One region of the Paenibacillus sp. ISL-20 genome, then DNA from elsewhere that is predicted to be linked to it. Evidence: predicted binding sites of a transcription regulator. Region 1 holds the regulator's gene; each other region holds the start of a gene.
What was found. Region 1 encodes Rex, which represses fermentation and respiration genes when NADH is low (regulators of the CRP and FNR family bind a similar motif). Its sites were predicted from a motif close to TTGTGAAATATTTCACAA; they were not measured.

Region 1 (4,161 bases):
GTCGATTTATCAAAGCGTGAAGCAGGAACAGAAGGTTATGGTGAGCACGCATACAATCAACCTTCAAGAACAGCTGCGTGACCGGGATATTCCCCTGCTCACCCAGGTTGTTCCTTTTCCTTTTAAAGCGGCTATTTTCAAGGGAAGAGGCCATTATTTGTGTTTGAGAAAATTTGAACATAAAATAAATAGAAGAGATTTTCATTCCCCGAAGGAAGATGTGATCACCGCGGCGCAGATGCTGGTCTGGCTGACCCAGACGGAGAACGGGGATGATGAAGAGCTGAACTTTGGCGGTCGCGGAGGGGATTTCTGGGAGACCATCTCCAGCGATTCGGATTCCTGCCTTGGCCGTGCCTGCCCATGGTTCCGCAAATGCTACTATCACAGGGCCAAACATGAAGCGGGCATCGCGGATGTTGTCATTACGAACCATTCGAAGCTGTTCACCGACGTAAAAGCGAATCATCAGCTGCTTCCGAGTTATGAGCGTCTCGTCATTGATGAAGCGCATCATCTGGAGGACGTCGCCGGCAAGCACCTTGGCTTGCAAATGAAATATTTTTCGGTTGTCCATACGCTGACCCGTATGTACAAAGACAGCCGCAGCGGTCAGCTTCCGGCTCTTCGCCAGCTGCTGCAAGCATCATCGCATGAGAAGGCTGTCGAGTGGTCCTCCATCATAGACCGGATTTATCCGGATCTGATCACCGCAAAAGAGAATTGGGACCGGCTCAGCGATCAATTGTTCGGACTGCTTCCGGAACGCGGAGACGCGACTCCAGGGGATGCCGGTCAATTCTCGCTTCGCTTATCGCCTCTGAAGAAGCCGAAGGATTGGGATTCGCTGGCCGAGCTGGAGCATCAAATTCATGTGACGCTAGGCGATGTCGTTCGCAAGGGTGACAAGCTGATCGCCGAAATGAAGGAAGATCTGGACGACTACAGCGCGGACAGTCTGTTAACAGACCTATCGGGTCTGTTTAAGGACCTGGCCGCACACCGCGAGGACCTGAGGTCCTTCATGGCTCTGAATGATGAAGGCACGGTATACTGGATGGAGGCTAACGGGAATTTCCGCGGCAAATCGATGCAGCTTTATGCAGTGCCTGTCGATGTAAGCACCCACTTGAAGGAATTGTTTTTTGACAAGAAACAAAGCGTGATCCTGACATCGGCGACCTTGTCGGTGGATAAATCGTTTCAGTTCATGATCGAGAACTTGGGTCTTCAGGAAGCGGCAGATAGCGGCAACCTGAACACGGTTCTGCTGCCATCCCCGTTTAATTACAGGGAGCAGGCCCTCCTTGTCGTGCCGCGCGATTTTCCGAGCGTGAAGGGCTCGGTCGGGGATGCACTCTTTGTGAATACACTTGTGCAATCATTGGCCGATACGGCAATCGCTACGCATGGCCGCATGCTTGTGCTGTTCACCTCGTACCGCATGCTGCGTCAGGTGCACGAGCCGTTGAAGGAGGCGCTGGCATCCAGCGATATTACGGTACTGGGACAAGGGATGGACGGAACCAGCCGTACCAAGTTAATCCGGAGATTCCAGGATACCAGCGCTTCGGTCCTGCTGGGTACCAGCTCCTTCTGGGAAGGGGTAGACATACCTGGTGAGGCGCTCACTTGCCTTGCGATCGTCCGGCTGCCGTTCCAGCCGCCGAATCATCCCTTGGTCGAAGCCAAGAGCGAATTGCTGCAGCAGCAGAAGAAGAACCCGTTCATGAAGCTTTCGGTTCCGCAAGCGGTCATTCGCTTCAAACAGGGATTTGGCCGACTGGTGCGGACCGCGCAAGATAAGGGGATTGTCATTGTCTACGATACCCGGGTCATTGAATCCTATTACGGGAAATATTTCTTATATTCTTTGCCGGGGCCGAAGATGGAGCATATGCCGACAGAGGGGATCGTTCCCCGAATTTCGGAATGGCTGCAGGAAGAGGCAGGCGTAGAGAACCAAGCTGAATAAAAGTGAAACAATGAACGAAATGATCGGTCACAAAAAAATGTAGTTATTAACCTATTATTTAGGGGGAGCATGAATGAAATCGGAAAAAATTTCGGAAGCCGTGGTCCGCAGATTACCTGTATACTTGCGCTATTTGAATGAGCTTCAGAAAAGGGAGGTTTCCACGGTTTCCTCCCAGGAACTGGGACAAAAACTGGACCTCAACCCTGCTCAAATTCGTAAGGACCTAGCGTATTTCGGTGATTTTGGACGGAAAGGGATCGGATATGACGTATCTTATCTGATCGAGAAAATTCGCCAGATTCTAAAGCTGGACCAGAAGATCAATGTCGCATTGATTGGGGCCGGTAATCTTGGACATGCATTATCGAATTACAATGCATTTCTGAAGGACAATATGAAGATTGTGGCGGTTTTCGATTCGTATTCTCCCAAAGTTGGTATGAAAATTAACAATTTGGTTGTACAGCCGATGGAGGAACTGGAGAAGACGGTTCATGAGTACGGCATTCGTATCGGGATAATCACCGTTCCGGATTTTGAAGCGCAGAATGTAGCCAATCAGCTTATCGCCGCAGGCATCGAGGCTATCCTGAATTTTGCGCCAACCATCCTGAAAGCCCCATCCCATATCCGGATTCATACGGCTGATTTCACTACGGATTTGCAGAGTTTGGCCTATTATTTGGATAACGGTAAGGAGGATGCAGCACATGACGACAACGAAGTGGATGGTTAAGAACGGAACGTTTGCGGTACTAGAGGAAGGAAGATCCGTGTTACGCGGATATATGGTTGTGGAGAATGACCGGATAACCTACCTGGGTGAAGAAGAGCCACCCGTCCAAGAGGGAACAGAAATTATCGACGGAACTCATCTGTTTTTCCTACCTGGGTTGGTGAACACGCACGGACATGCAGCGATGTCGCTGCTCCGCGGTTATGGCGACGATCTGGCACTGCAGGTATGGCTTCAGGAAAAAATGTGGCCTATGGAAGCCAAATTCACGGCCGACGATGTATACTGGGGAACCGCACTCTCCGTGCTGGAGATGATCAAAGGTGGAACCACGACGTTTGTGGATATGTATGATCATATGGATCAGGTTGCTAAGGTTGTGCAGGATTCAGGAATGCGCGGCGTTCTGACACGCGGTGTGATTGGATTATGTCCGCCTGAGGTGCAGCAGCAGAAGCTGGATGAGGCGGTTGCATTCGCGAAAGACTGGCATGGCAAGGCTGACGGGAGAATTACGACGATGATATCGCCGCATGCACCTTATACATGCCCGCCGGATTTCATCGAAAAATTCGTTCAGGCATCCCATGATTTGAATCTGCCTTTGCATACCCATATGTCCGAAACGGAAACGGAAGTAGCTCAGAATGTAAATGACTACGGACTTCGCCCTGTCGCCCATTTGGAGAAGCTTGGCATGTTCTCCCGTCCAACGCTGCTTGCGCATGCCGTCCATCTGACCGATGAAGAAATCGATATCCTGGCCAAGCATCAAGTCATGGTGTCGCATAATCCAGGCAGCAATTTGAAGCTTGCCAGCGGCATTGCACGCGTGCCTGCACTGCTGAAAGCCGGGGTCACCGTGTCATTGGGTACCGATGGACCTGCGAGCAATAATAATCTGGATATGTTTGAAGAGATGCGTCTGGCGGCATTGATTCATAAAGGGATAAGCGGGGATCCAACCGCAATTCCTGCATCTGAAGCGCTTCGGATGGGTACAGAGTATGGAGCTAAGTCAGCCTTCCTTGCGGATATCGGTACGCTTGCGGTAGGTATGAAAGCAGATATGATCGCACTGAATACGGATCAGGCGCACTTTCTTCCGAAGACGGATTACATTTCTCATGCTATCTACTCCGCTAGTGCGAAGGATGTTGAGCATGTATGGGTTGACGGTAAGCAGGTAGTGAAGAATGGCGCGAGTCTTACTCTCGATGAGGAACGTATCCGCCGGGAAGCGCAGCGTGCCTTTGAGCGTCTTACAACCCTCTAGGGAATAATCAAGGGGAGCGAGGAAGACGGATTTGAAGAAAAAAACGAAGTGGATATTGCTGAGTGTGTCCAGCGTGCTGCTGTTACTGCTTGGTCTACAGCTCTATTATTCATATGTTATGAAAGATACTTGGAATGAAGAAAGAATGGCAATTGTTGCCGCCAAACAGCA
Region 2 (4,161 bases), on a different contig from region 1:
CATTAAAGATCTGGACGCATCCGTTGAAGGCAGGGATGTGCTGATTGTGGAGGATATTATCGACAGCGGTCTTACGCTGAGCCATTTGATTGAGCTTCTGAAGAGCCGCAAGGCAAACTCGGTGTGCGTTGTCACGCTGTTTGACAAGCCGGCACGCCGTACGGTGGATTTGCAGGCCGATTACACCGGATTCGTGCTGCCGGATGCTTTTGTTGTCGGATACGGACTCGATTATGCCGAGCATTACCGGAACCTCCCCTACATCGGGATTTTGAAGCCGGAAATCTACAGCAGTTAAACCGCGCCAATGGGCTGCTATCACATTTCAGGGACCTTTGTTGAGATGGCCAGACAGGCTGTGGTAAAATATCTTATGTGTCTTGAGAGGAGGTAGGGGATGAGTCGGTTCATCCGGAATTCTGGTTTTTATTTGATTCTATTTTTAGTCGTGGTGGGCATAGTACAATTCGTTACTAATGGCGGCGAGCAAGCCGATGCCCCTAGTTATAATCAACTGCGGCAGGAAGTCAAAGCTAACAACATAGAGGAAATGACGGTACAATTTGACGGTTACGCTTATCTGGTGACCGGTAAGTATAGGGAGATTTCCGAAGAGAAAAAATCGGAGAATTTCTCAACCTATATTCCTGCCACGGATGCAGCGATGCAAGAGCTGACTGCAGCCAGTGACAGCAATAATGTCAAACTGTCCGTGCAGCCAATGGAAGGCCAAAGCATTTGGCTGACATTGCTTTCATCCTTTATTCCGCTCATCATTATGTTTGTTCTGTTCTTCTTCCTGTTTAATCAGGCCCAAGGCGGCGGCGGCAAAGTGATGAACTTTGGTAAGAGCAAAGCCCGCTTATATAATGAAGAGAAGAAACGGATTACATTTGAAGATGTAGCCGGAGCAGATGAAGAGAAGCAGGAACTTATTGAAGTTGTTGACTTCTTGAAAGATCCGCGCAAGTTTAACACGGTTGGCGCTCGCATTCCGAAGGGCGTTCTGCTTGTCGGTCCTCCGGGAACAGGTAAGACGCTCCTGGCTCGTGCCGTTGCTGGTGAAGCAGGAGTGCCATTCTTCAGTATTTCCGGTTCCGACTTTGTTGAGATGTTTGTCGGTGTAGGTGCTTCTCGTGTACGTGACTTGTTCGAGAACGCGAAGAAGAATGCACCATGTATCATCTTCATTGATGAGATTGATGCTGTGGGTCGTCAGCGTGGCGCCGGACTTGGCGGCGGTCATGACGAGCGTGAGCAGACACTCAACCAGTTGCTGGTTGAAATGGACGGTTTCGGAGCGAACGAAGGCATTATCATCGTTGCTGCGACCAACCGCCCGGACATTTTGGACCCGGCGCTTCTTCGTCCGGGACGTTTTGACCGTCAGATTACCGTAGATCGCCCGGATGTGAAGGGCCGTGAAGCCGTACTGAAGGTTCATGCACGCAACAAACCATTGACGAAGGATGTTAAACTTGACATCATTGCCAAACGTACAACCGGTTTTACAGGCGCCGATCTGGAGAATCTCCTGAACGAGGCTGCCTTGATTGCGGCTCGCCGCAATCGTAAAGATATCTCCATGCGAGAAGTGGATGAGGCGATTGACCGTGTTATCGTCGGTACGGAGAAACGCAGCCGCGTGATCAGTGATCGCGAGAAACGTATCGTAGCTTACCATGAAGCAGGTCACACCATTGTGGGTTACTTCCTGGAGCATGCGGATACGGTGCACAAGGTAACGATTATTCCTCGTGGCCGTGCCGGTGGATATGTCATCATGATGCCGAAGGAAGATCGGATGCTCGTGACGAAGCAGGAATTGCTGGATCGCGTAACCGGTTTGCTTGGCGGCCGTGTTGCTGAGGAGCTGTTCATCGGTGAAATCGGAACCGGAGCATACAGTGACTTTCAGCAAGCGACGGGTATTATCCGCAGCATGGTTATGGAATACGGTATGAGTGAGAAGCTCGGACCGATGCAGTTCGGTACATCCCAAGGACAAGTGTTCCTTGGACGTGATATCGGACATGAGCAGAACTATAGTGATCGAATCGCTTATGAGATCGATCAGGAAATGCAGCGATTCATTAATGATTGCTATGAGAAATGTAAAGAGATCCTGAATAAGCATGCTAAAGAGGTTCACCTGATTGCGAACACGCTCCTCGAGATGGAAACGCTGGAGCTTGAGCAAATCAAGAATCTCATTGAGACCGGATCAGCTGAAGGCAACGGCAGTGGCGACGGTGAAGGAGAAGGTTCTACCGAGAATGGTGAACCGATCATCGACAATATTGGCGACGTAAAAGTTCGTATCCAAGGGAAAGAAGACGGCGAGCAGCCGACTTCCACGGAAGAAATTCCGAACAACCCGATGGATTCGAATGATCCTGGGCCGGAGCGCAAAGATTCCGAGCGCAAGGATCCTCCAGGCGGATCGGACAACGGTAACAGCAGCTTAACGTAATATTCGCTGATAAAACATCGAATACCGAATAAAATTGAAGAACCGGAGAACGATAATTCGTTTTCCGGTTCTTTTTGTGCTTTCTATCACATTGACAGGGGGCAGAACGAACGTGTACATTAGTTGTTAAATAAGGATGCGCATCCTTTCACAAAGGTGGAAACCATCCTGAAAGTCACATGGTCATCAGCGGCGAACCGCCGGATTACATAAAGGGAGAGGGTCGATCATGGAAGCTTTGGCACTGGAGCGTAAGGCAGAACAGAACCGTGAACTGCGTGAGCGGTTAATGCAATTGAAGAAGGAACGTAACGCAATCATTTTGGCTCATTATTATCAACGGGACGAAATACAAGAGGTCGCTGATTTCCGGGGGGATTCCTTCCTGCTAGCGCAGAAGGCAGCACAAACCGATGCTGAGGTCATCGTATTTTGCGGTGTGCATTTTATGGGCGAGAGCGCTAAAATTCTGGCACCGGGCAAGACGGTTCTTATACCGGATGAGCGGGCCGGCTGCCCTATGGCGGATATGGTGAACGTTGACGGACTGCGGAAGCTGAAAGCGCAGCATCCGAATGCGAAAGTGGTCACATACATCAATTCATCGGCTGAGATCAAAGCCGAAACGGATATCTGCTGTACGTCATCCAATGCCGTGAAAGTGATTCAGTCGGTGGATTCGGATGAAATCATATGGGTGCCTGATAAAAACCTGGGACATTATGTTCAGCAGCATACCGACAAGAAGCTCATTATCTGGGAAGGGTATTGCAACACGCATGACATGCTGACGGTTAAGGATGTCGTCGAGATGAGGGCCAAATATCCTCATGCTGAATTTGTGGTGCATCCGGAATGCCGTCCAGAGGTTGTTGCGATGGGCGATTTTGTAGGGAGTACCACCGCTATCCTGGAGTATTGCAAAAATTCATCTGCCAAGGAGTTTATCGTGGGCACCGAGGATGGAACCGGATATCAGCTTCGATTGGATAGCCCGGATAAATCGTTCCACTTCGCTACGAAGTTCCTGGTGTGTCCGAATATGAAAGTGAATAACCTCAAAAAGCTGGTTAAAGCGTTGGAAACGATGAAGCCGCAAATTTATGTGCCGCCGGTCGTTGCAGAGAAAGCCAGAACTTCATTAGAGCGCATGTTACAAGTTAAGTAGCATGCGCTACTCTTTCGTGAAAAGACAGGTGAGGCATCGTGATACCGCAGTATTTAATTGATTTTGAGCTGAACGATCTTCCGGTCATTGAGACGGATGTCATCGTGATCGGTTCAGGCATTGCGGGTTTATATACGGCGATCATGGCAAGCACGACTCAGAATGTGCTATTGATTACGAAGAAATCGCTGCTCGAAAGCAACACGCGTTATGCACAGGGAGGGATTGCAGCCGTAACAGCCGAGGATGACTCTCCGGCCTACCACCGGAAGGACACCCTCCTGGCAGGGGCGGGCCTATGTTCATCTGCCGCAGTGGATGTGCTTGTAAACGAGGGTCCGGTCGGTGTTCAAGAGCTGATTCGGCTCGGTACGATGTTTGATGTGGAGAATGGCGAGCTCGCACTGACCCAAGAAGGCGCGCACAGTCACCGCCGGATCCTTCATGCCAACGGGGATGCAACCGGGTATGAAATCGTGCGTGCCCTTTCCATTCAGGTTGAAATGCTTCACAATGTAGA
Region 3 (4,161 bases), on a different contig from region 1:
ATAATCAATACCGCAATACCGGCAACGATGGATGGAATCCACCAGCTGAATACCAGGAAGAAGCCAAGGAAGAAGAAGGCGATACCCAGTATAAATGGTTTTCCGGTGTTGCTTGGCATGTGAATCTTCGTGATTTTCTCACCCGAAAGCGGCTCGTTGTTTTTCTTCGAGAACCAGAAGGCGTCGCGGCCTTTGACTTTCGGCGTTACCGCAAAGTTGTATACAGGAACCGGACTTGGTGTCGACCATTCGAGTGCGCGTGCATCCCATGGATCTCCTGTTTTGTCGCGCGGCTCGTAACGTGTACTCCAGTAGATGTTGTATACCAGAATGATAAATCCGATCGCCAGGCCTACCGCACCGACCATCGACAGCATATTCAGCGGACCAAAGCCGGTTTCGGCCGAATAAGTGTACGTACGGCGGGTCATCCCCATAAGTCCCAGGAAGAACATCGGGAAGAACGTAACGTTAAATGAGATGGCAATGAACCAGAATGCGATTTTGCCAAGCTTTTCGTTCAGACGGAAGCCGAACACTTTAGGGAACCAGTAATGGAAACCGGCAATGACGGCGAATACGGCGCCTGGAATGAGCACATAGTGGAAGTGGGCAACCAGGAACATCGTATTGTGATACTGATAGTCGGCACTGGCCATCGCCAGCATGACGCCGGTAACACCGCCGATCGTGAAGATCGGAATAAAGGCAAGCGAGTAGAGCATCGGCGTCGTAAAACTGATTCGACCCTTTCGAAGCGTGAAGAGCCAGTTGAATATTTTGATTCCGGTCGGTACGGCAATCGCCATCGTCGTGATGGAGAAGAAGCCGTTAACCATAGCCCCTTGACCCATCGTATAGAAATGGTGGGCCCATACCAGGAAGGACAACCCGGAGATAATCACCATACTCAATACCATGGAGCTGTAACCGTACAAGTTTTTTCTGGAGAAAGTCGAGATGATCTCACTGAAAATACCGAAAGCTGGCAGAATGACAATGTATACCTCAGGGTGTCCCCATACCCAGAACAGGTTGGCCCATAGCATATCCATGCCGCCGTTGGCCATCGTGAAGAATTGCGAACCAAAGACGCGGTCGAACATCATAAGCAAGAGCGCAATCGTAAGTACAGGGAAAGCAAAGATAATAATGACGCAAGTGATCAATACAGACCACGTAAACATCGGCATGCGCATCAGGGTCATGCCCGGAGCACGCATCTTCAGAATCGTCACGATAAAGTTCAGACCTGTCAGCAAGGTACCAATCCCTGAAATCTGAAGCGCCAGCGAGTAGTAGTTATTGCCGACCGTCGGACTGAACTCGATACTGGCCAGCGGGAAATAGGCGGACCAGCCGGCATCCGGCGAGCCTCCGATTACGAAGGAAATGTTGAACAGCATCGCGCCGGCAAAGAACAGCCAGAAGCTGATTGCGTTCAGTTTAGGGAAAGCTACGTCACGGGCACCGATCTGAAGCGGAATGATGACGTTCATCAGACCGAAGATAAACGGCATCGCCATAAAGAGGATCATGATGACCCCGTGAGTCGTGAATACTTCATTATAATGCTGACCGTTCAGAAACTTCATGTCCGGCGCAGCGGTTTGCGCACGCATCATGATCGCGTCCACGCCTCCGCGGAACAGCATGATCAATGCACAGATGATGTACATGACCCCAATTCTTTTGTGATCCACGGTTGTGAGCCATTCCCGCCAGAGATAACCCCACTTCTTGTAAAAGGTTAAACCGAAGAGGATTGCAAGCGAGACGAGAACAATACTCACCATGGCACCGTAAATTAACGGATCACCGGTAACGAAAAATTCGTCCCATTTCATAAAGGCCTAGCTCCTTTCTGGATGTATGAAGTAGATCGGGTGAAGAACGTTTTCCTCACCGATTTAATGTCCTTCATGTTGATGATTTGGACTTTCTTCAGCCGGGGAGTCCGGCAGCGGTTCGTTTGGATCCACGTTCGTTTCGCTGTCAAATTCCGTTTCTTCCGTTGTTGCAGGATCCGGGTGGACCTCTTTATGGTTCTGATGCTCCTCATTGCCGTTGACATCACCGCCATGGTGATGGTCTTCGGATGGCGGCGGGCTGAATTCCAAATGTGTGTTGGAGAAGGTCATTCGTCCGACATGCGCGGTATCCAGAAGCTTCTTGAACTCATCTTCCTTCAGTTCAGGCGCGGTATCCTTTACATCCTGAACCCACTCATCGTACTCGGCAGAGGTCATGGCAAGGGCTTCGAACTCCATATGGGCAAAACCTTCGCCGTTGAAGTTCGCGTTACGGCCCATCATCGAACCTGGTACGTCGGCAACCATGTTCAGCTTGGTAATCATGTCGCTCATCGCATACTTCTGCCCGTGAAGCTGAGGGATCCAGAAGCTTGTGATCGGACCGAAAGAGTAGAGACGGAATTCGATCGGACGGTTGGTTGGAATGTTGACGTAATTGACGGTCTCAATACCTTCTTCCGGATAGCTGAAGTGCCATTTCCAGTTCGAAGAGGAAGCGTAAATGACCAAAGGCTTTTGGTTTTCGTATCCTTCAGGAACGTTCTCGACGGCGACCGTCGTTTTGACGGTTACCACAGAGAGCACGGCAACGATCAAAATCGGAATGGCAGTCCACAGAATTTCCAGCCATTTGTTGCCCTCTTCATGAGGCGGTTCGTAACCTTCGTTGGATTTCTTGGCTCGATATTTTGTGAGCATGTAGATATAGAGCGCGTAAACAACCGCTAGTATTCCGACCATCATGAGAATGGAGAATATGATTGTATCGGATAGGGTTCTCGCAGCCGGTCCTTTCGGATCTAATACCGTGATCGAGCTGCAGCCCGATAAGAGCAAGGTAAAGCATAAAAACAATGCAAATAACGGCCCTCTTTTGTTCATGATGTACCCCTTTCCTTGAAACGTTCGTTCGATTCAATGTTACTAACACATCTATAGTAGAAAGTTCCGGTCGGCTTTGCAAAACACATAAATTTGTATAATTAACAGATAAACCCACATTCGTGTCAATGTATGTAATTTTATGTGTTCAATTTGTTACAAAAGGGGAGGGTTGTGAGCGAAATCATTGTAGTGGCGCGGTTTTGAGGCAGTTCATAGTTTGTTCAAACTTTCACGAGAGTTACCAGTTTCGTCACAATTCCGGGCCTGTTTTTCGCCACAATTCTCCTCTGATCTTGCTGAATAAATCCCAGTATTGATAAGGGTTTAGACTTGTATGTATATTATTTCACAATTAGATTGAAGCGATATTTTATTTCCAATTTACTTATTTCACCAAAAGTATCGAATAGGCTTGTGATATAATATAACTAAAATTTGGAACGTTATTTTATACTGGGAACCTTGAGTTTGCTTGAGTGGAAAGAGAGGGGACGATGTGCGGTCGTTCTGGATATGGTTTATATTTCTTGGTTTAAGCTGGATTTTTGCCTTCCTCCCTGTGATCCAACATGGCAATCCTGACCAATTTCCTTGGAGATTGGGGAGCAGCGCCATTTTCTTCACGGCCTTTTTTCTATCGCCGTTATACCGCGCCAAGCCTGCAATGCTATTTGTCACACTGCTCGTTGCGTCTTTATTCTCCATGATCTCCTTATGGCCAACCAGCACAAGTGCATCAAACCCATACATTCTACTGGTTTATTCCATTCTGGCAGGAAAAGCCGTGTATCGGCTTCCGCGAGCACGTACATGTTTATATGGAGAAACCGCCCTTGCGTCTCCAATCCGAGTCGCAGGATGGGGGAGAACTCGTTCGTCATGATATGGGACTTCAGCTGCTGTTCGGATTTTCGTTATTCCTAGTGATGTTTACCGTTGGGTTCAAGGTGAATACGATTACGAAAGATAAAGCATCCGGCGTTTGGAACCGGCTCATTCTGTCTCCTGTCCGAAAAACGGAAATGTATATGGGTCACCTATTATACAGCTCTTTGATCGGCGTCTTGCAGATCATCCTGGTGCTGCTCATCTTTCGTTATGGTTTCGGCTTCAACTTAGGCGACCAATATGACTTGCTGCTGCTAGTCATTGTAATCTATACACTGACCATCGTCGCTTTATCGATGCTCTTGGTCGGCATATTGCAGTCACCTGAGCAATTTGGGACGTTGTTTCCGTCCAT
Region 4 (4,161 bases), on a different contig from region 1:
AGCCGATCCACGACGTCTTTGGAGGATTCGGCCGCCGAATTGAGCAGGAATAAAGCAACCTCCGCGTCTTCCATTCGGTACAGATCAAGCGGCGAATAGGATCTTCCGGATAAAGCTGCGTATTCCTCTGCCACTTCCTCGAACACCTCGCCCGCACGGTACATGGCGTTTGACTGTTGGAAGTGGTTGTTCATCAAATCGTCGCCGTTCATATAAGCCCCAACAACGATCGGGTTGTTCTCATCCAGCACATGTGGATATTCAGGCGCCTTTTCCCCTACAAACTCCTGAACGGTTTCCCGGTTCGTAAATATTTGTACCCGGCGTTTCTGGTGCGATGTGAAAAATCCGTCATAAGCTACAATGACCGGCAGGCGTACGTCTTCATGTTCCGCGATACGCAGCGCCATGATATTCATGTCATACACTGCCTGCGGTGAACGAGCGGTCAAAATCACCCAGCCAGTGTTCAGACCGTAGTAAAGATCCGAATGGTCACCGCGAATATCCAGCGGTCCGCTGACCGCACGCGTCACCAAATTCATGACCATCGGGAAACGTGTGCCCGCCTGCACAGGAAGCTGTTCGATCATATACAGGAAACCATTCGCGCTGGTAGCATTGAATACCCGTGCTCCGGCTGCGGCCGCACCGTAGCAAATCCCCGCCGATCCATGTTCGCCGTCAGCTGGAATCAGCTTGATGTCATGTTCGCCGCGTGTACGCATCATGTCAAGATATTGGGCGATTTCCGTAGAAGGTGTAATCGGAAAATAACCCATAATGTGATAGTTAATCTGGGCAGCCGCCATGGCAGCCATTTCGTTGCCCGATTCGAAGACTGCCGTTTGAGCGGCCGCCAGCTTGTTCTCCGTTGTTTCTTGAATTTGCATATTCATGATCTGACTCCCTCCGCAGTTAAATAGGGAAATGATTGCGGCACACGATGCTGCTCCGCATAATACGGCTCTTCTAACATGGCAGCTAAAGCGGTGGTCGGACAAGCTTCGATACACTTCAAGCAGCCTTTGCAATACTGATAATCGATGCCTTTCATAAACATCTGCATGTTGCCGCGCTTATCCGGTTTCTTCTCCCACACGATGCAGAAATCCGGACATACCGTATCGCACGCGGCACAGTGAATGCAGTCCTCGATCTTGTACTCTGGCAAATATCCCTGCCGGGAGCCGCTAAGATCCTTCAGGACACTGTTCGCCGTAACGTTCAGAATCCCGCCCAGCTCCTGCGTTGCATATCCAAGAATCGGCTGCGGTCTTGCGAAAGCGATTGGGTCTATAAGCTCTGAGCCATTTCCCAAGGAAAGGAACTGGACTTCGTTATATCCTCTGTCAAAGGTTCGCAAATTCGCCTCCACGAGGTGGGGCAGCTTTTTCTCAAATGTTGTGCGAATAACCTGCCGCATATCGTCCGGGTTTAGGAAGCTGCAAATCCGGAACAAAGCCCCCAGCATTGCCGTATTCACTTTGGTTTTTTCCTCAACGGAAATTTTCAGCGCATCAACTACGGCCAGCGTTCCCTGCGTCATGTTCAGATCCACGGCCACTTCGGAAAGGTCTCGAGCCGTATTCACAAGCACCGTTCCATCAGGCTGTAATCCGCTTATGACATCTATCGTCTTATACAATGCTTCATGAAATACGCCGACGACATGCGGCTGCTCAATGGGACTGTGATCTCGGATTTCCACCTCGGGATCGCAGAACCTTACGAAACTCTTCACCGGCGACCCCTTTTTCTCCGAACCATAGCTGGAAAAATTCGAACCGTTAAGTCCGGAGCCGGTAACCCCAGCTTCGGCCAGCATTTTTCCGGCCAGATTGGCGCCAAGCCCGCCGATGGATTCGAGACGGATCTCGAAAAATCCCAGTTCATTCTTTCGGGGTAAAATCGACATGTGCTCTCCTCATTTCTTCTTAGATCATTAATTCCAGTTTAAAAGAAGAAACCGACCAGGTTTGTGATTAAACTCACTACTTAAGAAATTGTGATTCCAATCACTATGTCGGTTGTGGGAGCGAAGTATACTGTCTTCAACAGTCCAATTGCGAGGCAATCTTATACTGACCTTACGACAAATAATCACGAAATTGGAGGAGAAACAATGAATAACAACGCCCAAGAGACCTTAAAGCATCAGCCGTCCATGTTCTGCTTTCAATGTCAGGAAGCATCAAAAGAAACAGGCTGCACCATTGTCGGAGTATGCGGCAAACCGCATGATGTGGCAAACCTGCAGGATTTGCTGATTTATCTGCTGAAAGGCATCTCTTTTCTCAGTCTGGATGTCCGGCTGCCGGAGGTGCTTGAACAGCGCGTATCGCTGTTTATTATGGACTCCTTGTTTGCAACGATTACGAACGCCAACTTTGACCGCGAGGTTTTTGTGGGAAGAGTCCGGGAAGCGATAGAGCTCCGCGGCGAGGTGCGCACCTATTATAACGAACAATATCCGGAAGGAACCGCCAATCTCCCTGATGCTGCCGTCTGGCAAGCGGATAACGAAGCTTCTTTTGATGAAAAAGCACGTACGGTTGGTGTCCTCTCGACCGGCAATGAAGACATCCGCTCGCTGCGCGAATTAATTACTTACGGCTTGAAGGGGATGGCTGCTTATACGTACCACGCGCTTCATCTGGAGAAGGATGATAACGAATTAAACCGTTTTATGCGCCGTGCGCTTGCCGCCACGCTTGACGACAGCCTTGAAGTGCAAGATCTGGTAGCTTTGACGATGGAAACCGGTAAATACGGCGTAAACGCCATGGCGATGCTTGATGAAGCGAACACCTCTGTTTACGGAAATCCGGAAATTACGAAGGTAAATATCGGGGTAAGAAACCGGCCCGGCATTCTCATCAGCGGTCATGATCTGAAGGATCTGGAGGAGCTGCTGAAGCAGACGGAAGGAACCGGCGTGGACGTGTACACGCATAGTGAAATGCTGCCTGCCCACTATTATCCGGCATTCAAGAAATATGAGCATTTTGTAGGCAATTACGGGAATGCCTGGTGGAAGCAGAATAGCGAATTCGCAGCCTTTAACGGACCGATATTAATGACGACCAACTGTATCGTTCCGCCGAAAGACAGTTACAAGGACCGTATATATACAACAGGCAACACTGGGTTTCCGGGTGTCCGCCATATTCCAGAAGGAAAAGACGGTGCTCCCAAAGACTTCTCCGCACTGATCGAGCAAGCGAAAGGATGCCCCGCTCCAACGGAACTTGAAACGGGTGAGATCATCGGCGGTTTCGCTCATGCCGCTGTGATGAATGTGGCCGATCAAGTCGTCGATGCCGTGAAATCCGGGGCAATCCGCCGCTTCTTCGTCATGGCCGGCTGCGATGGACGGATGAAATCCCGCAACTATTACACCGATTTTGCGGCTGAACTTCCAACAGACACGGTCATTCTAACTGCAGGTTGTGCCAAATACAAATACAATAAACTGGATCTAGGCGAAATCGGCGGTATTCCGCGGGTCCTGGACGCTGGTCAATGTAATGATTCTTACTCCCTAGTCGTGATTGCATTGAAGCTGAAGGAAGTATTCGGCCTTGAGGATATTAATGATTTGCCGATTTCCTATAACATTGCCTGGTATGAGCAAAAAGCGGTTATCGTGCTGCTTGCCCTACTATATCTTGGCGTTAAAAATATTCATCTGGGCCCTACGCTCCCTGCATTCCTGTCGCCTAACGTCGCCAAAGTCCTCGTGGAAAACTTCGGTATCGGCGGCATTACCAATGTGGAAGATGACATGAACATGTTCCTTGGTGCCTAAAAAAAGAATGCCCTCGCCGGGCAATGTCATTAAGTTAAGGCACAGGGCCAAAAGAAAAAAGAACTTGACAAGCGGATGGGAATGTGTGGCGAAGCCCCTTGAAAAAACGAGGAGGTTTCGCCAATGAATGAGTACGTCAATAAGCTAAAAGAAACGCTGACATCCCTCATACGAGAAATGGCAGCCGCACCAGCACCTTATATCAAAAACCCTGAAAAAGATTTTACCCGAAAGAAAAAGCTGCCCTTTGAAACGGTTATGCAACTCCTGATCTCCATGGGGGGCAACAGCCTCTATAAGGAACTCCTGGAATCTCAGGGTTATGATGTAAACACCGCAACCACTTCTGC

Region 2: the regulator Rex is predicted to act here: its motif matches at 2,610-2,627, upstream of nadA (quinolinate synthase NadA).
Region 3: the regulator Rex is predicted to act here: its motif matches at 3,136-3,153, upstream of qoxA (cytochrome aa3 quinol oxidase subunit II).
Region 4: the regulator Rex is predicted to act here: its motif matches at 1,980-1,997, upstream of hcp (hydroxylamine reductase).

What each region holds. Positions count from the first base shown of each region.
Region 1 is NZ_JAGGRD010000009.1:38,054-42,214, reverse strand. It holds gene dinG (ATP-dependent DNA helicase DinG) at 1-1,975, shown strand, start outside; gene J7E85_RS05555 (redox-sensing transcriptional repressor Rex) at 2,049-2,714, shown strand; gene J7E85_RS05550 (amidohydrolase) at 2,689-3,990, shown strand; gene J7E85_RS05545 (cell wall elongation regulator TseB-like domain-containing protein) at 4,022-4,161, shown strand, end outside.
Region 2 is NZ_JAGGRD010000015.1:43,316-47,476, forward strand. It holds gene hpt (hypoxanthine phosphoribosyltransferase) at 1-298, shown strand, start outside; gene ftsH (ATP-dependent zinc metalloprotease FtsH) at 398-2,473, shown strand; gene nadA (quinolinate synthase NadA) at 2,703-3,641, shown strand; gene nadB (L-aspartate oxidase) at 3,680-4,161, shown strand, end outside.
Region 3 is NZ_JAGGRD010000003.1:22,434-26,594, reverse strand. It holds gene qoxB (cytochrome aa3 quinol oxidase subunit I) at 1-1,847, opposite strand, end outside; gene qoxA (cytochrome aa3 quinol oxidase subunit II) at 1,911-2,915, opposite strand; gene J7E85_RS02955 (ABC transporter permease) at 3,737-4,161, shown strand, end outside.
Region 4 is NZ_JAGGRD010000007.1:11,706-15,866, reverse strand. It holds gene J7E85_RS05160 (thiamine pyrophosphate-dependent enzyme) at 1-899, opposite strand, end outside; gene J7E85_RS05155 (2-oxoacid:acceptor oxidoreductase family protein) at 896-1,918, opposite strand; gene hcp (hydroxylamine reductase) at 2,126-3,811, shown strand; gene J7E85_RS05145 (hypothetical protein) at 3,935-4,161, shown strand, end outside.